3 regions of the Brevibacillus ginsengisoli genome follow, and region 1 is predicted to be linked to each of the others. Evidence: riboswitches for the same ligand, from Rfam matches in the RefSeq annotation. Region 1 holds a riboswitch; each other region holds the start of a gene.
What was found. A riboswitch is a leader RNA that binds a small molecule or an ion and turns the genes downstream of it on or off. The one in region 1 is predicted to bind cyclic di-AMP.
Positions count from the first base shown of each region.

Region 1 (7,594 bases):
AACCCCTCCATTTATCTGTATTTTACGGCTTAATTCAGGGAGGGCTTCACAGACTAGGGTTATCTGCTCAGCTTTGTTTTAGCTAAGTAAATAAAATAGTCGATGATTAGTCCGATGAAGAGGAATGTACTTAGGTGTATGAGGTAGGCAGGGAATTGAAGGCGGATTACAATACTATTTTCAATCAATTTTGTGCCCTCAACATCTACCATCCAGTTTTTGAATGGTTCCTTAAAAATCATGAATTCTACAACGGGATTAAGTCGTACAAGGATAATGTTTGCTAGGCTGCTTCCTAAATTATCAGCCAGACAAATTAAAATGCTAACAATTCCCAGGCAAAAAGTGAACGATTTCAATTTAAAAATTGGTGTCACCCCTGACATGATCTAGCTTAAAGCGATTATAACAAATGAAGGATTATTCTGGAAAAATTCACGCCGAATTTTTCATTTTCCCACCAGAACGTTGTATAATGATAGTTACAAAGGAGCTGATCAAGATGGCAAGTAAAGCGAAGCGATTCCGCGAAAAGCTGGTACGAGAAGGGAAAATGGATCCTAGTTTGAAGCGAGGATCATGGAATGGAATCAACCCGGTGGAGCGAAAACCTGAACGACCGGAGATAGAAATGCGAAGAAAAGAAGCGAAACACCGTGGACGTCTGATTCGTGGAAGCGAATTAGACGTCCCTTTTTATGCTGTAAACTAAAGAGCTTACTTGATTCCAGCCACTTGCCGTCCTGTGAAAATTCGAATGTAGACTGAACGCGGATACCTTGTTGAATGTCCGTACGATATTCATTATAATTAGTTCTAAAATGAACTATTCAGAAATGAACGATATCGATAAAGGAGTACTCCAAAAATGAATTATAAAGATGAAAAAGTGAAAAAAGCGATGGAGTTATTGCAATCATTTTGGGCGATAAACAAGACCACAACAAAATTCACACAGCAGAATGCAGAGAGCTTAGGCATCACTTTACAACAATTATCGATTATTAATACTTTGTATTCGTTTCCCGGATTAACGCTTAAAAACATCACGGAAAGGCTTATGTCCTCTAAAAGTACCGTCAGTGTAAGCGTAGACGGATTAGTTAAACAGGGCTTAGTAGAACGTACAATTTCCAAGGAAGACAGAAGAGAAATCCATCTTAAGTTAACGTCAAAAGGAGAAGAATTATCAAGAAAATCAAGTGAGAAGGCCTTTTCTTATAAAGCGATGGTCTTAGCATTGGAGAAGTTGGATGAGAATGATGTGGAATCCTTACTCCGGCTGCATAAGGAATTGTTAGCTTGCCTGCAAGAAATTCAACTTTAAGAATGGGGGGATTTGGGTTTCTTGAGGAGGGTTACTGATATAATGATAGGTAGCAAATATAATGGGAGGGTATTGTATGCATTACATACATGTACTGGACATTGAATTTGAGTATAGCGGACAAAGGCAAGTCATTCATCCTGTTATTCTTCAAAGTGAGCAAGATACCATTCTGATTGACTGTGGTTATCCAAATTTTGAAGCCTATCTTGAGGAAGCCGCCAAACGGAATAATGTCGATCTTGCCTCGTTAACCAAAGTGATCGTGACTCATCACGATTTGGATCATATGGGCTCGCTTGCCGCTTTAAAGCGATTGTACCCGCAAGTGGAGATTATTGCATATGACTTTGAAAAACCATATATCGATGGGACAAAAAAGTCTTTACGGCTTGAACAAGCGGAATCGAGCTTTGATGCGTTGCCGGAAGAAGCAAAGCCTTTTGCGGAACAATTTATGTCCTTCGTGAAATCCATTGAACCGGCATCGGTTGATCGCACGGTCTCTGCCGGTGAACGACTTCCTTGGTGCGGTGGCATTGAGATTGTCCACACTCCCGGTCATATGCCTGGCCATATCTCATTGTACCTTCCAGCAAGTAAAACATTGATCGCTGGGGACGCTGTTGTCGTGCAGCAAGGAGCTCTGAATATCGCAAATCCTCAATATACAATGGATATGGAAGAGGCTGTACGCTCCGTTCGACGAATGCTTGACTACGACATTGATCAGTTGATTTGCTATCATGGAGGGGTTTTTCAGGGCGATGTGAAGGCGGCTTTGAAAAAGATCATACAAGACTATTCCGAGTAGAAAAAGATCGACAAGCCAAGATGGTTCCTGAAAGTTTAAAAAACGACCAGCCGTGTGATGGCTGGTCGTTGCTTTTTCATTTGATTATTTCTGCAAATGATATGGCACGGTTGCTACGGTTACGTTTTTACGAGTGAACAGGTAGGCGCGAATCAGCCAACTGGTCTGATTGTGCAGGAAGTTGTGCCACCACTTCTTCGTGATAAACTGCGGCATTAAGATGGTAATATGGCCATTCTTCGCTGTTTTCCATTCAACCGTATCGATAAACTTGATTAACGGTTTCAGGATGCTTCGATAGCGGGAGCGAAGGACGATCAGACGAATGCCGGGATTCCATTCCGCCCATTTGCTCTCCATTTTGTCGACGGACTCATCATCAAAGCCTACATAAACGGCCACCACATTATCCGTCATCGACTTGGCGTAGCCGATCGTTTCCATGACCACACGGGTTACCCCGGCAACCGGAATGACAACCACATTGTCTTTGCTTATCGGCTTGTCCCGAGAAATGTCAATTCGCAGCTCTTCGGCAATATCGTCATAATGCTGATGAATGTTGCGGAAAACGAGAATAACCACTGGCAAAAACACAAAGATGATCCACACCTGCGAAAACTTCGTAATGGTAAAAATAAGGGCAATCGATAGCGTAGTGAGCATCCCAATCGTGTTAATGCTAAATGGAAGCGCCCAGCCTCGAGGTTTGCGCGTGAACCATCTTTTCATCATCCCAGCCTGTGACAGCGTGAACGGAATAAATACGCCCAGTGCGTACAGTGGGATCAGGTTCTCCGTATCTCCTTTGAAAATCACGATGAGCAGAGCAGAGAACACACCTAGCACAATAATCCCGTTGGAGAAGCCGAGCCGATCTCCTCGTACCATGAACATGTGCGGCATAAATTTATCCTTCGCCAGCATAAAAGCAAGTAAAGGAAAAGCGGAGTATGCCGTATTGGCGGCTAGGAACAGAATCAAAGCGGTGATCGTCTGAATGCCATAATAAATCCCGCCGCGTCCAAACGTAGCCGCTGCAATTTGAGAGACAACCGTTTCTTTCGGGTTAGGAGAGATTCCATACCAGTAGGCCAAAAAGCTGATGCCAATAAACATACAGCCCAGGATTGCCCCCATCATTGCAAGGGTAATGGCCGCATTTTTTTCAGAAGGTGCCTTGAAGTTGGGAATGGCGTTGGATACTGCTTCCACCCCTGTTAGCGCCGAACAGCCTGAGCTAAAGGCTTTTAACAGAATAAATAGGCTGATACCCGAAATCGAGACACCATAGGTAGGTTGGTGAGCAGGAATCGTTCCTGTCATCAGTTGATAGAATCCACTTATGATTAATACGAAAATAGCAAAAACAAACAGATAAACTGGATAAGCAAGAATGGTGGCTGATTCGGAGATCCCGCGCAAATTCAGAATGGTAAGAATAAGAATCATGCCAACTGCAATCAGAACACGGTCCTCGTGTAAAAACGGAAAAGCTGAGGTAATGGCATCGGTGCCGGCAGAAGCGCTAACAGCAACCGTCAGGATATAATCCACCAAAAGCGAACCACCCGCCACTAATCCAAAAGGCAAACCCAAATTTTCCTTTGCGACGATGTACGCTCCGCCTCCAGAGGGGTACGTAAAGATCGTCTGGCGATACGACAGGATGAGAACAGTTAACAATCCGAGTACGGCAATCGAAATCGGAATGGAATACCAGAGGGCGGTAAAGCCTCCCACCATCAAAACGAGCAAGATTTGCTCTGTTCCGTAGGCGACCGATGATAAAGCGTCAGATGAGAGGACCGCTAACGCTTTCAGCTTGCTCAGTTTTTCATCAGCCAGTGCGGTTGATTTCATTGGGCGGCCAATGAGAAAACGTTTTAACTTCGATACCATGATGTGTAATCCCCGCTTTGTGTAAGATAGTTCAATCGCTCATTTACAACACAAAAAACACAAGGAGGATTAAGTACGGTCTTGTGTCAACAGTATTCACCCCGATCCACGCTTACGAGGTTAGCTGACGGATTCGGACAGATTCGAGTTGCCCTACTCATCGCTTCAGATGAGATTCACCCCAGAAGATTGGTTCCCCCGTTCATTCGATTAAGCGTTCACCTATTCAATTTAAGATAATTACATACGAAATCCTACACTCCCGAAATTCAAACAGCAAGTGTCTAAAATCGCTGAGTAAGCGTTTACAATGGACAAAATTACACGTTAGCTTCTTACTGCTATCTGAATCATGTTCTGCTATATTTGTGGATGAGCTGTTTTTCGTCTGGAAATGGGACGTTCGTACTATATTTTTCCGGAAGAATGAATGGCTATCAAAAGACTATGATGGTTAAAGGATTGCATATGGAATGAACAAAAAAACGATTGGAATTTGGGGCATTCGCCTGATCATTTTTGCCGCGTTTGTGTACCTGTGCCTGGGGTGGTTTGATCTCAAGCTAGTCGCGAATCAATTGCTGCGTCTGCTTGCTCAGCCGATAGCTCTACTTTTGATGACGGTCTTGTATGGTATGGCTTTTGTTCTGCGGGCCGTTGCCTGGCGACGATACTTGCATGATCATGTATCCTTCAAGGTTTGTCTGCATGCATTATTTTATAGTTTATTCATCAATCACATTCTTCCGTTTAAAGTGGGAGAAGTTGTGCGAGCAGGTTATCTGGTCCAAGGCAAGCATGCCAGTTGGGACGAAGCGGCTCATTCCGTGATTGTACTTCGCAGTCTGGATGTCCTTACGCTGGGGCTATTCTCCGGGATCGGGGTCTTGGTCATCGGGCTTCGTGTTTCGTGGTTCGCGATGATTGGATTTGTGCTGGGAATCATGCTTGTCATCGGCCTTGTCTATTTTTTATCCAAACAGAAGTTGTCTGGCTTCCTGCACAAGCATGTCCGTCTAATGAAGCAAGCGATGAGTGGAACAAGCGGCGTCATGATCGTGAGCTTGACCGCAATTAGCTGGTTACTGGAAGCGTTTGTGGTGATTGGTGTTGCTCACGCTTTAAAGATCAAGCTGTCTTTTCTTCAGGGGGTCTGGGTGACCAGCATGACGATTGCGGGACAGACGTTTAATTTTACTCCTGGCGGGATTGGAACGTACGAGAGTGTGATGAGCTTTTCGCTGGCGGCAGTGGGGATGTCGCTTTCGAACGCATACGCGGTTGCTTTGCTTAGTCACGGATTCAAATTCATCTTTTCATTCGCGGCAGGCGCCTATGTACTCATCACCTCGCCTGTATCGCTGCGGGATGTACGAAAATGGACGGCAAAGAAAAAGCTAGAAGAACAGAAATGAGGCAACTACATGACAAAAATATCCATTATGGGAACAGGGTACGTAGGGTTGACGATGGGAGTCGGCCTCGCCTTTTTTGGCTGGGACGTCCTATGCCTGGATATAGATAAACAGAAAATTGAATGCCTGCAACAAGGCAAACTTCCTCTCTATGAACCAAGGATGAAAGAAGTATTGCTCGAGCAAATCAAGGCTGACAGAATTCGCTTCTCCAACGACTTGGAGGAGGGGATCAAATGGGCAGACGTCATTTTTCTGGCGGTTGGAACACCAATTGATTATCGGGGAGATGTGGATAGAAGCGCGCTTTTCTCTGCGGTGAGAACGATAGGTGAGAATTTGGTCGGATACAAGCTCATCGTGACCAAAAGCACGGTACCAGTGGGGACCAATCAGGAAATCAAAGAACTGCTTCATGCATGCGGGAACGATTACGATGCGTACGATGTCGTCTCGAATCCGGAGTTTTTCCGTGAGGGACACGCGTTGGATGATTTTTACCAGCCATCCCGTATCATCTTGGGTACAGACAACGAGCGTTCACTTGAGATCATGTATGCGTTGTATCGCCCGTTCGAGCAACAAGGAGTTCCGTTTGTGGTTACGGATTTTCAAACGGCGGAATTGGTGAAGTATGCGTCGAACAGCTTTCTGGCAATGAAAGTGGCTTTTATTAATGAAATGGCCCGACTCTGTGATGGTTTGGCGGCAGATGTGGGGACACTGGCCTACGCGATGGGGTTGGACGATCGAATTGGGGGCAAGCATTTGCAACCAGGCCCCGGCTTCGGAGGTTCTTGTCTGCCGAAAGACACTACGGCACTAAGCAGCATGGCTGGTGACAAAAGCATCTCGCTGCCATTAGTGGAGGCTACACTTTACAGTAACAATTTGCAGAAAGAATATCTGGTGAACAGGATCGGAGAGTCTTATCCAAGTCTGGAGAATGTGGAGCTGGCTGTACTCGGTGTAGCTTTTAAGGCAGGAACAGACGACGTGCGGGACTCGACAGCGATGGACGTCATCAATATGCTCCTGGAAGTGGGAGTCCGCGTTCGGATTTATGATCCGCAAGCGATGGAGCATGCCCGCAAGCTTTGGCAGGATCGGGTTGCCTATGGGAACAATCTTGAGGACACAATCCAGCATGCTGATGGAGTCGTGATTCTAACAGACTGGAATGAGTTTAGAGAGATGGATTTGGCAAGTGTGAGAGGTCGGATGAAGGCGCCTTATCTGTTTGATTTTCGTAATCTTTTCGAACGCAAGACGGCAGAAAGTGAAGGTTTTGTGTACATTGGATTAGGAAAATAAAGAAGAGGACAGCGATAACGAAAAAACCAATTGACAATGGTTCTCACTCTCAAATAGAATACAAAGTGTGATTGATAACGATTATCATTATTACATTGTTGTATAGAGCGGAGAGGGGAATTCATTTCATGAAGGCATTTAACTTATTAGCAACAGCTTCATTAGTCGGTCTGCTGGTTACAGGCTGCGGGGGCAATCAAGCGGCTCCAGCTAGCACCAATGCTGCCCAAACACAGCCAGCATCCACTGAGCAGGTGAAGCCAGAAGAGAAAAAAGAATTGACTCCTGCTGAGTATACCCAAGCAGCTAAAGATCTGATTGCAGAATTGGAAAAAGGAAAAGCTGGCGGCAAAGTAGATTGGGATAAGGCCCAAAAAATCTACGGAGATAACCTGAAAGCTTTGGTTCAATCCCGCGATGAAGAGAACAGTGACCAAACCAATGATCATTTGGAAACTGCGATGAATGCTGGAAAAGATGGTTCACTCTCCGCTTTGACGGTTGCTGAATTGCACGAGAAACTCTTGTATAAAGTTTTCTTCCAATCCATGCGTCACGATTTCAAGGAAGCGAACGACAAGTTTAAAGATAAAGATAAAGCAACAGCTGAAATTACTGAAGCAAAAGGCTTCTATGACGGCTTAATGAAAGACATGGTTGGCAAGCGTGATACCAAGTACGGTACCCAACTGGTAAGCACTATTGATGCTGGTTTTGGTGAGATGGACAGTGCGCTTGAAAAAGGAGATAACCTTGCGTTCAACCTTGGCAAGCAAGTCGTTGATAAAACGATCATGAAAGCCTTCTACCTCGCTTCCGGAG
Region 1 is NZ_JBNJQR010000007.1:23,773-31,366, reverse strand. Features, by position in the region: gene ACQCN2_RS14935 (hypothetical protein) at 503-712, shown strand; gene ACQCN2_RS14930 (MarR family winged helix-turn-helix transcriptional regulator) at 869-1,327, shown strand; gene ACQCN2_RS14925 (MBL fold metallo-hydrolase) at 1,404-2,141, shown strand; gene ACQCN2_RS14920 (APC family permease) at 2,226-4,043, opposite strand; cyclic di-AMP (ydaO/yuaA leader) riboswitch at 4,138-4,270, opposite strand; gene ACQCN2_RS14915 (lysylphosphatidylglycerol synthase transmembrane domain-containing protein) at 4,517-5,458, shown strand; gene ACQCN2_RS14910 (UDP-glucose dehydrogenase family protein) at 5,468-6,772, shown strand; gene ACQCN2_RS14905 (hypothetical protein) at 6,901-7,594, shown strand, end outside.

Region 2 (7,594 bases), on a different contig from region 1:
GCTGACTTACCGCATCGTGCAGCTCTCTTGCCAATCGCTGTCGTTCTTCCACGACCGCCGCTTGCTTCACTTGATCAGCCAACTCAATATTGTGATTGGACAAACGCTGCAAGGATACAACCTGTTCTTCCCACTTGGCCGCCAATCGGTTCAATTGCCACCCTAGTTCTCCAAGTTCATCCGCTCCCAATTCGGGTACGCGATAGGAGAGCATGCCCCTTTCCAAATGCATGGCGGCATCCCGCAGCGTATTCATCCGTTTTTTCAGGAGATTGCCAATGATGTACCCAGTAATCACACCAATGATGGAGGCGATCAGTAGGGAAAGGACCAAACTCAAAAGAAACAGCTTCCAATTGAATCGCATCGGAAATATCACATCAAGCTTTACCGCTAACCATGCGGCAAAACTCTCATTACGCTCAATATAGCGAAACAAAACGAACATGGTTCCATACAGTACACATACGATACTCACTGTCAAAAAGAACCATTGCTTTACATACTGCCATTGAATGCTAGAAAGTTTTCCTTGTACCTGCACGGAATTGTACACCCCCTAGATGTACTTCACATCGATATCGCCGATAATGAGCGAAACGATGATCTTTACTTTTCGGGGAGCTTCATCATAATTCTCTGCCGTCAATACGGCATGCCGATTTAGACCACCCTGGCGATGTCCGAATACTTCCATATCTCCTATCGTCACTTCAGCCGAAACGGAAACAGGCAAATCTACTGGAACGTATATAGTAATCCCGCCAACCCAACCGTTAATGACGAGAAATGCTTCCTCTTCTTGTATAAGGGCACGAGACAGATCAATGATCACATCGCCAATGCCATGCCAAATATTCAGACTCTTAAGTTCAAATCGCCCAGAGGTTAAATGAAAATCCCCAATCAAGGCACTTCTCGATTCCTGATTGGATTTGTTTTTGAATGGTGTCTGAATGCGCATGTGTGGAATCTGTTTGTATGACGCTGATTCGGACTGGCTTGTGAATTGATCTGGATCTGGATTTGGCTTAGGCTCTGGATCGGTCTTGATTGCTTCTTGACCACCCGTCTCGATTGGCATGTGTTGAACGGGGTGAACTAGCTCCTCTGACTGGTTCTCTTTGTCGGATTTCTTGGAACGAACTAGCCGAAACCCAAAGTACACAACTCCCAAGGAAACAAGGACACCAAACACATCATCAAACCGGATGTGAAACCACATACTGAGGACCATGAAAGCTCCCCATAAGGTCAAAAGTCCCCCAATTATTTGGCGCTTTTTGGAGTATAACCTCATCCCGAAATAGATAATGATCAGCGGAAATATGATAGCTGGATTAAAATCAATTAAGTTAAGGTTATCCAGCAGAAGTCCGAAACCGATGAAGATAATCAGGATCCCCGCGATTAATTTATTTAGGCGTGAAAATTTCATCTATGGTCCCCTCATCCCCGCGCTCATCACAAGCGTGCTAGAAGTCAACGTTTATTTTTTGTAACACGTATAGACAAATGCTGGCGGAAAGTTCAATAAAGTAAAGCTGATCTCCACTTTAGCGAATCGTTTCTCCAACGCTTCTTTTAGTTGTAAGGAATATTGAAAAGTGACAAAGACTCCTTCGTCATTAAGAGAATGCTCGATTTCATCCAGTAGTTCTCTGCGTGTCTCCTCTGGAAACACAGCAAAAGGCAAGCCAGAAATAATCGCATCACATTTCGTTAGATGTGTCTCTGACAAATAGCTGGAAAGTTGAACCGCTTCGTTACGAATGATAAGGGTTGGAAATCGTTTTCGCAACAGTTTTTGAAAAAGTGGATCACGTTCTATGACAAAAAAATGAGAATCTGTTTTCATCTTTTTCATGATTTCTTGGGTAAATACACCCGTGCCTGGTCCAAGCTCAACGATTACACCTGATCGCTCCCAAGATATCGGTTTCATCATGAGTGAGCTTAAAAATCTGGAGCTTGGAATGATACTGCCTACTTGAGTCGGATTTGAGACAAATCGCTTTAAAAATATAATCATGTCAGACACGAGCGTTTACCTCCAGTATGATGTCACTTTTCTAAGCACAAGCGCCAGCCATGCAACTAGATGTTGCGAATGGCTGGCTCCGCCAGAGCCTCAGATTCTTCGGCTACTGTAAGTATGAAACTTGTTCAGATTATTTCTGGCCTTCCAGCACTTCGTTCGGCTTTTCCGTTTGGGGTGCCTTTAAAGAAGCCTTCAGTTCCGCTAATTCAGTGTCAATCTCATCCTTCTCAAATTTTTGGAAAGATTGATCCAACCCAACAGAACTTGCTTTCCACTGACCACTCATAGTAGCCTCGGCTTCCATCCGCATCACTTTATCTTCCATGCGGGCGAAACCTCGACTGGCACTCTCGCAGCCCATTCCTGTAATGACATTGTTTAAGTGTTTTTGTGTACGAGCTACCTCGGCGCGAGCCACGAGGGTGTATTTTTTGGCGCGCATCTTATAGAATTCGTCTTTCAACTCACCAAGCTTCTCTCTCATCTGTTGCGCGGCTTCACGCGCCGAGATATACATCTGCTCATATTCTTCAGCGCGGGTCTCTTGTTGTTTCTTGTCCATCAAGGCACGTCTTGCCAGCTCGTCCTCTCCTTCTTGCAAGGCGAGCATGACTTGTCGATCGCGCTTTTGGACAGTTGCCTTGGCTTCTTCCAGCTGTTGGCGGAATTTCTTCTCCAGCGCGACTTGACGGGCTACTGATACCTCCACTCGTCCAATCTCCGCCTCAAGATCCCTCATATATTGATTTAGCATTACCGCAGGATCTTCCAGAGAATCCATAACATCATTGACAGAAGCTACTGTTAAATCGCGAAGTCTTTTGATAATACCCATTGTGTATTCCTCCTTGTATTTCCATTCATGTTTTTTTAAAAAAGTTTTAAACTTTGTTTCTCGCGTCCACTTCCCGCTCCCAACGATCCAGAGCGTCCTCTTTCAAAACCGCTTTGGCCCATTGTCGATCAGCATATCCGACGGCTTCATCCGTCCGGTGTGTGTCACGGCGAATCAAGCGGAACCCAAAGTAGATGACTCCAATCGCAAGCAAGCTAGAAAAGAGCAAATGCAGCTTGCCGATCATCATTAAGAAACCAAACAGGAAGATAAACAACCCAAAGAATTTTTTGCCTGCAGATTCGTCCGAAATTACTTTTTTCGCTCCAAAAATCATGATGAGCCCCGGTATAAGGAGGTGAAACAAATGTCTAACCAAACCGAGTTGGTCCACTAATAAAAGTACTCCGACGATAAGCAGGGATAATCCGAGAAACACTTTCCCCGAACGCTCCCCCATCCTTCATCCCTCCAATTCGTAATGGTGCTGTCGTTCATGTCTTTATTCTAGGCCAACTTAGCTTTTTGAATAACGGACGAGCGATTGGTTTTTCACTCCGCCTTGAGACCGATGAGAGCTCGTCCTTCAACACGACCGCCTAATTGTGTCTATTTTATGAACGTTAATTATTTAAAGAGGAAAAATTTACTTAGGGGGCGAATACTTGTACTTTGTGTAAGAATAACTCAAAAAAAGCCGAATTCCTTTATTTGGAAACGGGGGAACCAATCTTTTGGGGTGAATAGCTGTCGAAAAACAGCTTAGGGGACCTTTCAACCGAACCCATCAGCTAACCTCGTAGGCTCACGGAAGGGGCAGCCTCATTGCGTAAGTTTGTTTGGGCTTTTGTTCTTGCTGGACTCTTATCAATGGGTACAATCTCAGCGTATGCTGATGAGAATGTACTTGATTCAACCGTGAAGGAGCTATACGGTGTGCCTTACAAGGCATCGGGTACCAGCACTCGAGGATTTGACTGCTCCGGTTTTACACAATACGTGTTTCAGAAGCTGGGCGTAGACATCCCTCATTCTTCAGCTGCGCAGTATCAGATGGGCAAGGCTGTAGAGAGATCACAGCTTCTACCTGGTGATCTCGTGTTCTTCAAAACAAATGGACACAGCGTATCTCATGTGGGAATCTACCTTGGAAACAACACCTTCATTCACTCTGAATCAGGAGTTGGCGTCGTCAAAACCAAATTGACTGATCCCTACTACTGGTCCGAGCGTTATGTTGGTGCGAAGCGTATTGCTCTTCCAGCTCTTCAGGATTCACCAGATTCAAATCAGATGCTGGCTCAAAGCAAGAAAAAGAGCGTACAGGCAGCTTCTATAACTGAAACAGCGAAAAAGCCTTCACCACAGAAAAAACACTAAGTTCTACGTACATCAAAGGTCAGAGGACATTTTCCTCTGACTTTTTCTGATTATAATTAGTACCTGCTCCCATGAGATGGTTATATATAATGTTGTCTATATGTTTCTTCTATAAGAAATTACCGTCCCAGTTCTCATGGAAAGCGTGTTATATTTGAGGTAGTGAAACTCGATTATGGGGGAGTCTTTTTTGAAAGAACATATACTCGTTGTTGATGATACACAGGAGATTCTTGAACTCCTGCACGACATACTTGAAAGTGAAGGTTTTCAGGTTACTGTAACTGAAGATGGTGCTGAAGCCCTGGTTCTGTTGAAGAACGGATTACAACCCGACCTAATCCTCCTAGACATCATGATGCCCAACATGAGTGGCTACGAGTTGTGCGCCCAGATTCGCCGTGAATCTGACATTCCGATTCTATTCTTGAGCGCCAAAGGAAAAGCGGTAGATAAAGTAGTTGGACTCGAAATCGGCGCGGACGATTATATCACCAAACCGTTTGATGCCGAAGAGTTGTTGGCCCGCGTACGCGCACACCTTCGCCGCTACGATCGGATTCGCAAAGTAACGATTACCGATGCGCCTGACAAAGATGCCTCCACTTCTCCTATTACCATTCTGAAGTTTAAAGGACTGGAGATTCATAAGGAGACCTACTCCGTTTTTGTGGAAGGCGAAAAGGTGGAGCTGTCCACGAAGGAATTCCAACTGCTTACTTTTCTGGCGGAGAATCCAGGCATTGTCTTCACCCGTGAACAGATCTATGATCGCGTATGGGGATATGGCTATGGTTCACTGAATACAGTAACCGTTCATATTAAAAACCTGCGGGAGAAGCTGGAATCGGAGCGAATCTTCATTAAAACACAATGGGGTACCGGGTACGTATTCATCGGGGAGCGTCAGTAGGATGGGAATAGGTAAAAAACTATTCTTGTCCTTTCTCGCTGTAATCGGCATTCATCTTCTGACCTACAACCTTTTTTTCAAGCAACTGATTGTCGAGCAAATGAAAACGGATCGCCACGAGCAGTTTTTGCAAGAAATGGAGGCTGCCAAGCTCGTCCGCTTCAATCAATTGATGCGCAACAGTGTTTTTAAAGACCCAATCGAAGTGAAAGAATTGGATGATCAGCTTCCCAAAGAATTGATGTATCGAGTTACGGTCTACGACGCAAATGGGAACAAGCTTTTCTCCAAACCATCGCCGGCCTATGATATGAAAAAAACCGGTAAAAAGATTATCGCCGAATACCATTTCAATCACGAACCTCCCAACCAGGGACAAACCGTCATTGAATTCTTTACGGATGATTATGATATTCTCGCTTCCAAAGGGGTATCGATGACGATCACCTACATTTATGCCAGTATTCTTTTGATCGGCGCTGTACTCATCTACATTCTCATTCGCTGGATTCTTCGACCGGTGAATGAACTAACTCGCGTGACACAGGACATAAAAGAAGGCAAGCGATTTGTCTCCTTTTCTTATAAAGCTAATGACGAATTCGGACAACTATTCCGCTATTTTCAGGATATGGTGGAGCAGCTTCGCTATTCTGAAGATCGGCAGCATGAATTAATCTCCGCGATTGCTCACGACTTCCGCACTCCGCTCACGACGATTAAAGGGTACGCCTCGTTTATCGCATCGGGTCGTGTGACAGATCTGGATAAAATTCAGAATCGAATGAAAAAGATGGAAGAAAAAGCGTCCGATCTGGAACGGTTGATTGATGAGCTGCAGGATTTCAGCCAATACAGCACGGAATTGCCCCTGACTTACAGCCGAATCCACGTGCAAACGTTTCTCCAGAGTCTGGTTGAGGATTATCTTGAGAAGACGCGTGAAGCCAACCTGGAGTTCAAGTGGAAATTGCGTGTGTCAGATCGCCTGTTCGTTGAAGGAGATCAAGCCAAATTACGCCGTGTCATGCAAAATCTGTTGAATAATGCCATCTATTACAATAAACCCGATGGATCGATTCTTTTGACTTGTGATCAGCGCGAACACCAACTGGTGGTTAACGTCATTGACAAAGGAGAAGGAATTGCGGAAGAAGACCTGAATAAAGTCTTCACAAAATTCTATCGGGCGGAGAAATCGCGAAATCGCAATAGTGGCGGGACCGGGCTTGGACTTACTATTGCGCAAAGTATCATGGAGCGGCATGGTGGCCAAATTACTGTAACCAGCCAACAAGGGGAAGGCAGCTGCTTCACCGTATCGCTTCCGATTATGCGTAAGGATCCGGCAAATACTTTATAGATATTTATGAACGTTTTATGTCTTTTTAATAAATGACTGCTAGACTAAGTCGTAAGCATTATTGCTTTCACGTGTAAAACACCCTATTTTAGTATCTACTTGGCGATGACAAGATCGCACACGGTATGATACTTTTTTTCTTTTTATGGGGATTGTTGAATATCGTCAAACGGATATTCGACACAAACCGGCTTTAACCATTGAACCGCTTGTGTCCCGTTAATCCCAAACACAGTTCCACTTTCCACCGAATGACTAAGCAACCACGAGACAAATCTTCCTACCTCTTCAGCAGAACCGATTCTCCAATATTCGGGAAGCTCTTTGCCTTGTTCGCGAGCCAGCTTCTGTTCGCGATTGACATGGGGGCGTGTCATATCCGTCAACGCAGCAGGCGCTACCGCATGTACACGAACAGGAAGGGACTTCAATTCTTCTGCCCATGTATACGTCATGGCGAGTATGGCTCCCTTGGCAGCCGCGTAATTGATTTGACCCACTGTCCCTAGAAGACCCGCTGTAGAGATCATGTTGATAATGATCCCAGGTTGAGCTGATTCTCTAAGCGCTTGAATAAATGGTTGCGTACAAGAAAAGGTCCCTTTGGCGTGTACTCGCATGACCTGATCCCATTCCTCTTCTGACATCCGATGTGTCATGCGGTCTGCGACAATACCAGCATTGTTTATCAAAAAATCAACCCGTCCAAATGCTTGTATCGCCGTCTCAACAAGCAATTGACCTGTCTTCATCTCTTCAACCCGACCGGCTACTCCGATGACCCGTCCTTCCGCATGGATTTCTAATTGAGTGACAGTCTCTTTCACCCGTTCTAAACTTGTGCCGTTCACAACTACAAAAGCTCCTTGAGTAAGCAACTGTTTGGCGATTGCGAGTCCAATCCCGCGAGTTGATCCTGTGATCAGGGCTACCTTCCTTTTGAAACTCATCTCATTCGAATGCATCTGGTTTGTTCCTCTCTTCTTTCAATTTCTAGGTAACCTTGATTTTTCCGACATAGACTGGCTTACCCGTTCGAGAGGAACAGCCAACCAACTTGAA
Region 2 is NZ_JBNJQR010000009.1:201,105-208,698, reverse strand. Features, by position in the region: gene ACQCN2_RS18645 (HAMP domain-containing sensor histidine kinase) at 1-544, opposite strand, end outside; gene liaF (cell wall-active antibiotics response protein LiaF) at 560-1,438, opposite strand; gene ACQCN2_RS18635 (class I SAM-dependent methyltransferase) at 1,490-2,032, opposite strand; gene ACQCN2_RS18630 (PspA/IM30 family protein) at 2,172-2,876, opposite strand; gene ACQCN2_RS18625 (LiaF transmembrane domain-containing protein) at 2,923-3,336, opposite strand; cyclic di-AMP (ydaO/yuaA leader) riboswitch at 3,562-3,697, shown strand; gene ACQCN2_RS18620 (C40 family peptidase) at 3,702-4,256, shown strand; gene ACQCN2_RS18615 (response regulator transcription factor) at 4,447-5,169, shown strand; gene ACQCN2_RS18610 (sensor histidine kinase) at 5,171-6,532, shown strand; gene ACQCN2_RS18605 (SDR family NAD(P)-dependent oxidoreductase) at 6,676-7,497, opposite strand; gene ACQCN2_RS18600 (MaoC family dehydratase) at 7,526-7,594, opposite strand, start outside.
Region 2: it holds a riboswitch for cyclic di-AMP, as region 1 does, so the genes downstream of both, ACQCN2_RS18620 (C40 family peptidase) here and ACQCN2_RS14920 (APC family permease) in region 1, are expected to answer to the same signal.

Region 3 (7,594 bases), on a different contig from region 1:
CGAATTGGAAGAAAGCGAAAGACCACTTCCCTACTTTATCGAAATCCAATGCCTGGATCACGGTGTAGTCGTCAAGAAAAAAAGGATCATTGATTTTCCAGAATTCGAATTGGAACGGGAAGAAAAGTTTGCCACAGTAGAGGAAGCAACTGAGGTTTTTCGTCAATGGATTAGAGAGATGGAGTAGAAAAGACTTCGTCCCTTTACGTTCTGTGGAAGTTCGCAATGATGTTGCAAAGTCCGCTCTCTCAATCCGAAAGGGAGTCGCCAAACGCTTCGCGCCCCTAAAGGGGTTGGGTGGCGACTCTTTTCCCTTTCTCCTTTCCTTCGCTAAGTATCACTTCCAAGGAATCTCAAGTGGACGAAGTTTTTTCTTCTGGGGGCTTGCGCAAATGGAAGAATGTTTAGTTGCTCTACCTTTGTAAACCAACTAAACATTCTGATATTAATAGAAAAGCCCCACCCGACGAAGCTTTCGCTTGATCGGGGAGGGCCGATAATCCTACATTTATAAATTTCCGCGCAGTTCCTGTTCACGCTCCAACGCTTCAAAGAGAGCTTTGAAGTTCCCGTTACCAAAGCGGCGGCTGCCCTTGCGTTGAATAATCTCGATGAACAGTGTCGGACGATCCACGATCGGTTTGCTGAAAAGCTGCAACAGGTATCCTTCATCGTCACGGTCTACGAGAATCCCCAGGCTTTTCAGCTTCTCCATATCTTCATCAATGGCACCTACCCGGTCTTGCAATTCTGCATAGTAGGTATCAGGTACATGAAGAAAGTCGATTCCATTATCGCGAAGCTTGGAAACCGTATCGATAATATCATTGGTTAACACAGCGATATGTTGAACGCCTGGACCTTTGTAGAAATCAAGGAATTCCTGAATTTGCGACTTACGACGGCCCTCGGCGGGTTCATTGATGGGGAATTTGATGCGACCAGTACCACTTTGCATAACCTTGGACATCAGAGCCGAATACTCGGTAGAAATATCGTCATCATCGAAGTTTTGCGAAGCGGAGAAGCCCATTACTTTTTCATAATAGCTGACCCACTCATCCATCAATTCCACGTTGCCCACAATGTGGTCAATTCCGATCAGACCCGTACTTACCCCTTGCACAGGAGATTCGTACGGTTTGAAGCCAGGGAAGAACGCCCCTTTATAGTTACTGCGCTCGATAAAGGAATGGACAGTATCTCCGTAGGTGGCAATCGTCGCTCTTTTAACGGTTCCAAACTCGTCGGAGTATTCAGTTGGCTCCATTAACGGAATGGCCCCGCGGGATACAGCTTCTTGGAAGGCTTTCTCACAATTGTCTACGCGAAGCGCGATGTCCTTAACACCCTCACCGTGTTTCTTGACAAAATCAGCAATTGGATGGTCTGGATGAAGCGCACCGGACAATACGAAGGTGATGTGGTTTTGTTTCAGCACATAAGAGACCTTATCACGAGACCCGGTCTCCAGCCCAGCATAAGCAAACGCCTCGAAGCCAAATGCCTTGGTAAAAAAATGCATGGCCTGTTTAGCGTTCCCCACATAAAACTCTACATGGTCCCAATCTTGAATGGGAAAAAAGTCAGTCGTGCTCATCTACTCAACCTCCACTGTGATTATTATCACACTTTTCTAAAATTTACTCTGTAAACGCTTTCCTTCGCAAGAGCATGGAGTGACGCTCCAACGCTTTTAACCAATGAAGACCTTTCCTACCTGCTACTAGCTTATGAAATGAAGTGGATCACCGTAACGTACCAAAAAACGAACCCCACTTTTCCCTATACAGAAAAGTGGGGCGTCCCATACTTTTGATGTTTTATTGGCTAGCTGTTTACTTCTCGCGATCGTTACCGATGCCATAAACGGATACATTCGAATCGTAGCTTGAAGTGGAAGGTGCTTGCTTGTTTTTTGCTTGCTCAGTTGGTTCCGCTTTTGGTTGCGCAGAAGTCTGAACAACCACTTGATTGGTCACACCCACATAATTATCGCTCACTGTATCTCGATCCTCTTTGGCGAATGCTGATTGTGTAAATAGAACCGAACCTACTAAAGCTGCTCCTACCATGGCCAATTTTGCCTGTTTCATTTTCCATCACCTTTTCCTATGTTTTCGTGTAACGATTTGCTTACAGGTTTATCTTACAGGAGGATATATTTGGTACAAACGGTCGAAGGATTGGTTTTTCACTCCGCCTCAAGACCGTCATCTTCCTCCATCTTCCAGTTCCTTGATAACTTGTGTGAAAATTAGAAAAAACATGATAACATAGAAATTGATGAAGAAAGCGCTGTCAAAAACCTGATAGATAAAGGAGTATGGCTATGTCCGAGCAAGAAATCATATGGAATGCAGGTGTCGCCTGGCAGTGGAATCGCAATGCGGCCAATTGGCACTCTCGCAGTAAGGAAATGTGGGAAAACGGCAGTCGACGGACGATTCTCCCCATGCTTCGTCAGCTGGTACAACCCCAAGCGGGATCTGTACTGGATGCCGGTTGCGGAGACGGCTATGGAAGCTGGAAATTGGCTGCTGATGGTTACTCGGTTACTGGCGTCGACCTCTCCGATGAAATGATTATGCTGGCGAAAAAACGGATGTCACCTGATCTGAACTTAATGTTCCATTCGCATGATATTACCGCCCTGCCGTTTGAGGATACGTCCTTTGCGGCGATTCTCGCTGTTAACGTGATCGAGTGGACAGAATCTCCTCTCGTAACGCTGCAAGAGTTTAGCAGACTGCTTCAACCGGGAGGAGTTCTTCTCCTCGGCGTGTTGGGACCAACAGCCGCTCCTCGAGCTTACAGCTACCGCCGCCTTTATCACGAAGCGATCATCCAGAATACCATGATGCCGTGGGAAGCGTGCCAGTTGGCTTTGGAGAACGGGTTTGAATTGCTGGTTGAGCATCCTGTTTATAAGGAAGGTGTCGACCCGTCAATAGCTGAGACGCTTACCTCCGAACTTAAACAGTCGCTTAGTTTCTTGACGGTGTTCGCTCTTCGCAAAGTGTGAGAAAAGACTTCGTCCCTTTTCGCTCTGTGGAAGTTCGCAATGAAGGGGGAAAGTCCGCTCTCTCACTACGAAAGGGAGTCGCCAAACGCTTCGCGCCCCTTAAAGGGGTTGGGTGGCGACTCTTATCCCTTTCTCCGTTCCTTCGCTAAGTCTCACTTCCAAGGAGACTGTGTTTCAACCCCCCGGTGAGAGGGGGCAAGCGGACGAAATCTTTTCTTGGTGGGCTTACGCGAATGGAAATAATGTTAAATTACTTACCTATTTAAAGTAATTTAACATTCCAATATTAAGAAAAAAGTTTAACATAGGCTTTTATGTTCATCTAAAACGTGAAAACGGGTCGCTTATCCGAAGGTTCTTCACTCTTCGATAAGCAACCCGTTTTCTCTTGCAGGCTAACTACTTCTTCAGGACGTATACTTTTACATCCTGAATCCCAAAGTCATCAGCATGTCCACCCGGTACGAAAATATCGACCTTGGAACCTTTTATGGCTCCACCAACGTCTACCGCACGAGCAATCATTCCGCTAGCAGGTAATCCGTTTGTTTTGTATCCTGTAACATAAACAGTCGAACCCAACGGAATAACATTAGGGTCCACAGCAATACTTCCTACTTTTAACGGATTTCCAAAGTAATCAAGCCCAGCATAACCGCCATTTTCACTTGCGTCAGCTGTATACGCCGTTGCTTTCGCAGGAATGCAGCGCGCGACAGGGAGTTCCTGTCCATCTGCTGTTTTCACTACTGGTCCGACACTCTTAGGCGCAACACTTTCAATATGAACTGGCTTGGTTTCTGGTTGTGCAGCAGGTTTGGATGCAGGTTGTGCAGCAGGCTTCGTCACAGGTGCTGAAAGTTTCACAACCATACCCGGCTGCAACTGAAGCGGGTCTTTTTCGTTGTTAAGCTTAAGTATAACATCCAAAGGAAGCTGATACTTCTGGGAGAGCGTCCAGAATGTGTCCCCTTGAGCAATTACATGTGTTTCTTCTGCGGCGAACACATTGCCGGACATGCCTGCGAGAAAGATCCCTAGTGTCAATGACAAGAGGGTTTTGTTGCGTTTTTTCAATTAAAGCTCCTCCTTAGCCTACGAGGTTAGCTGTCGGATTCGGATTGAGGAGTCAACCCGTTGCTTGCGCAATTCACCCCAAAGGACCACGAATGATCCTTATTTGACTTCCAGGTGGAAGTCTCGTCCCCCGCACTTGTTTCCAAGTTTCGGCATTTTATTTCGTAACACTTTTTAAACCTTAACATAAGAGCAGGGTTCAAAAAATGCTAAAATGTTGGTAATTGTGGAAAACGCCCGATCCAACGACCAGTTTAATGTATGTATTTGTACTTACCCGTAAAATCCACGGAAACATCGACTCCTATCTCATCCAACGAACCCGTTTGAAGAAATGAGTCTTTGTTTCCTTTAACTTTTCGCCAAAGATTAGGGTCCTCCCGATACAGCTTCTCCTCTAAGTGATACACATCTACGCCAATCGACAGCCCTTTTTCATAGGTATCTCTAATCTCTTTTTGGATGATAGACGAGACTTCTTTTTCTAACTGTTGAAGAGGGATATCTGTTAAGAATTCATTCAGTACACCTTTCGCCTTTACATGAATCTGAAAAGTTGGCTTGTTTCCGGTAACACGATAGGTAATCTGGGGTTTGGGGTGTAGAATCACAACAGTTGCCGCCGCTTTTCCATTTAGTTTGACGAGGACAAAAGTACGTTCTGTTTTTTTCGACACCCAACGAAGTCCAATGAGATTGGGTTCCTTTAAATACCCGTTATATTTGCCATGATGGAACAGGCAAGCACCATTCACCCTTAATAGACTATGTGGTTTTTGTGATTCTTTCCATCTGTTTGGATCAATTGTCAGAGTTGGAAGCAAGGTTGTGCCGGGGGGTTCCATTAACTCTCTGATAAACCGGTAATGATAAACAGGCTCAATCACGGATCGCTGGTTATACGTGTCAACAGGTTCATGGAGGATGGAAGCAAGCGGACTTAATTTAAAAAAGGGGATTACTGTGAACACTTTCTCCAATGATTCCCTTGTACTGTACGCCCAAATGTCGTATCTCATCTCCCTGTAACGATTAATGATTTCCACTATCTCTTTCGGCTGATGTTTCAGGGCTCTTTCCGAATAGACAATCGCTTTGACATGTCCCCAAAATACCTGTTGCTGAGCTGTCGGATACAGATTATTAAAAGCAGAGTTTAACGTAGAGCCTAGCGCTTTTCCTACCCAAACTCCTGGTTCACCTCTCGACCTCGCTCCCTCTTGTTTGGCTACATTGCTAAAATCAAGCACTTGGACATAAATGGCATATTGATTTTTCTCGTAGTCGATTCCAATGGAGGTCACATAGCTTTGGTCTTCAATCTCTCTTTCATCCCAACAGCCTGTAAGGATAACGGAACAGATCAGAAAGATTAGGGTTGCCTTTCTTCTGCACCAAATCATTCGCTTTCCCCCGATTGCCTGCTTTTATCCTGAGGATTAAGAATGCTCGGTCTGCTTTTCATGAGTGGCCAGGGAACACGGAAGATCGATTTAATGACATCCTTGAAGTTAATTGGAGAAACAGGTGCAAGATAGGGAACACCGAAGGATTGAAGCGAAGACAGGTATAAAACAATGCCAAAAAATGAAACAAAAACTCCGTACATCCCGAGCGAGGCACATAAAAAGAAAATAATAATTCGCAACACACTGATGGATCCCACTAGGGCCTGACTAACCAAGGTTGATCCTGCTACCGCAGTTAGCGAAGCAACCACTACCATGGATGGGCTAACCAGACCTGCGCGAATGGCGGCGTCTCCAATAGTTAATCCGCCGACTACCGTAATGGTATTCCCTAATGCGGTTGGCAATCGAACGCCTGCTTCTCTGAAAATATCCACAAGGATGATCATTAGCAACATCTCAGTAGGAGCAGAAATTGGTAACCCTACACGATTAACTGTTACGGTGGCAAGCAAAGGGAATGGTAGTTGATCTTGATGATAGGAAACCAACGCAATCCAAAAACCAGGTAAAAACAAGGATAACATCAAACCGATTAATCGTAGTAATCTACCAAAAGTAACCGAAAGAAAGGTAAAATGCACGTCTTCTGGTGACTTTATCAATTGCATTAAGTTCGTCGGGGCAATAATCGCCGACGGATTACCGTCTATCAAAATAGCAAAACGGCCATTGAGCAAGCAATCCACTACATAATCGGGTCTGCTCGTATAGTCTAACAATGGAAAAAAAGCCCATGAACGATCCGATATAATTTGTTCCAATTGGGTTGAACTATAAATTCCATCAATTTCAATGTGACTCAGGCGGTTTATGACTTCATGCAGAATCTCTTTTGACAGTATGTCCTCGATGTAGAATAACCCCACTTGCGTCTTGGTCCGAGCACCAATCACGAACTTCGCGTATTGAAGTGAAGTGGTTCTTAAACGCTTCCGAATCAGGGCTGCATTAACGGACAGACTCTCGACAAACCCATCTCGTGGACCGCGAACGGATGATTCAAAATTTGATTCGGCTGGCGTACGAGTCGGGATTTTGGCAATATCAAATTCAAGGATCTTTTGGGTGTGGGGGATGATCGCGAACAGCTTTCCCGCAAATACTTGCAGAATAATATCTTCCTCTGTCGCTGTATTGGGTAAACAGCGGATGGGAAGAATGGGATGATTCTCCATCACTTTTTCGTGAACAGGATTGCCTGCTTCATCATCAATCAGCTCGTGCAGGCGAGGGAGGATGAACTCTTGTAATTGCTTCTTGTCAATGAGATTGTCGCAATAAAGAAGCAGAATCGTGGAACCGCCATGCTGATTTACACGAATTGATTTTACTTTGACATCATCATTTAACCCAAATAATTGTCGCAAATAGGATTCTGAATAGAACTCCATTGGTAGTGGTCGGGGATTTTCGTTACGCGCCGTTCTCATGTTGATATCCCTCTTTTCTCTTTCTGCTCAACAAGGCAATTCCAAACAGCAAAATCGAAGTGGATAAACTAAAAACAAAACAATACGGAAAGTAAACCACCATTAAAAATCGATAAAACAAGACATCGCTTAATGGCCACATCGTCATCCCCACCATAAGAAAACTTAATATAACCAGTATCGTATTTCTTTTGATTGGAATGAAACTGCTGAGCAGATCTCCCGATACATACAAGACCAAGCTTAACCGGATAAATACCCCAGAAAACCATTGATAAAGCGATAAAAAGTCAAGATGCTCTATGTATTTGCCTATCTTGACCAAACGCCATTCCACAAAGGCAGGATATCTCTGTTTAGCAGCCTCCACTGGGCCAAATTCTGCGATAGCTCCTGTAAGGGGTCCTATCGTCAACATTACGATAAAAGCGGCTAGAAAGAGAATCTGCCACTTTTTAAAAGGCTTTTTCAGATGGTGTTGGGTTAAGAGAAGGAAAATCGTCTCTACAAATCCCCCACCAGCATAAATACATCCTTGTAAAACAGGAGAAATTCCATTCTCCAATAGTGGGGTCAACAGTTGATAATTC
Region 3 is NZ_JBNJQR010000011.1:173,959-181,552, forward strand. Features, by position in the region: gene ACQCN2_RS20750 (hypothetical protein) at 1-187, shown strand, start outside; gene hppD (4-hydroxyphenylpyruvate dioxygenase) at 509-1,600, opposite strand; gene ACQCN2_RS20760 (hypothetical protein) at 1,839-2,096, opposite strand; gene ACQCN2_RS20765 (class I SAM-dependent methyltransferase) at 2,333-3,025, shown strand; gene ACQCN2_RS20770 (3D domain-containing protein) at 3,425-4,102, opposite strand; cyclic di-AMP (ydaO/yuaA leader) riboswitch at 4,103-4,267, opposite strand; gene ACQCN2_RS20775 (Ger(x)C family spore germination protein) at 4,357-5,505, opposite strand; gene ACQCN2_RS20780 (spore germination protein) at 5,502-7,004, opposite strand; gene ACQCN2_RS20785 (GerAB/ArcD/ProY family transporter) at 6,988-7,594, opposite strand, start outside.
Region 3: it holds a riboswitch for cyclic di-AMP, as region 1 does, so the genes downstream of both, ACQCN2_RS20770 (3D domain-containing protein) here and ACQCN2_RS14920 (APC family permease) in region 1, are expected to answer to the same signal.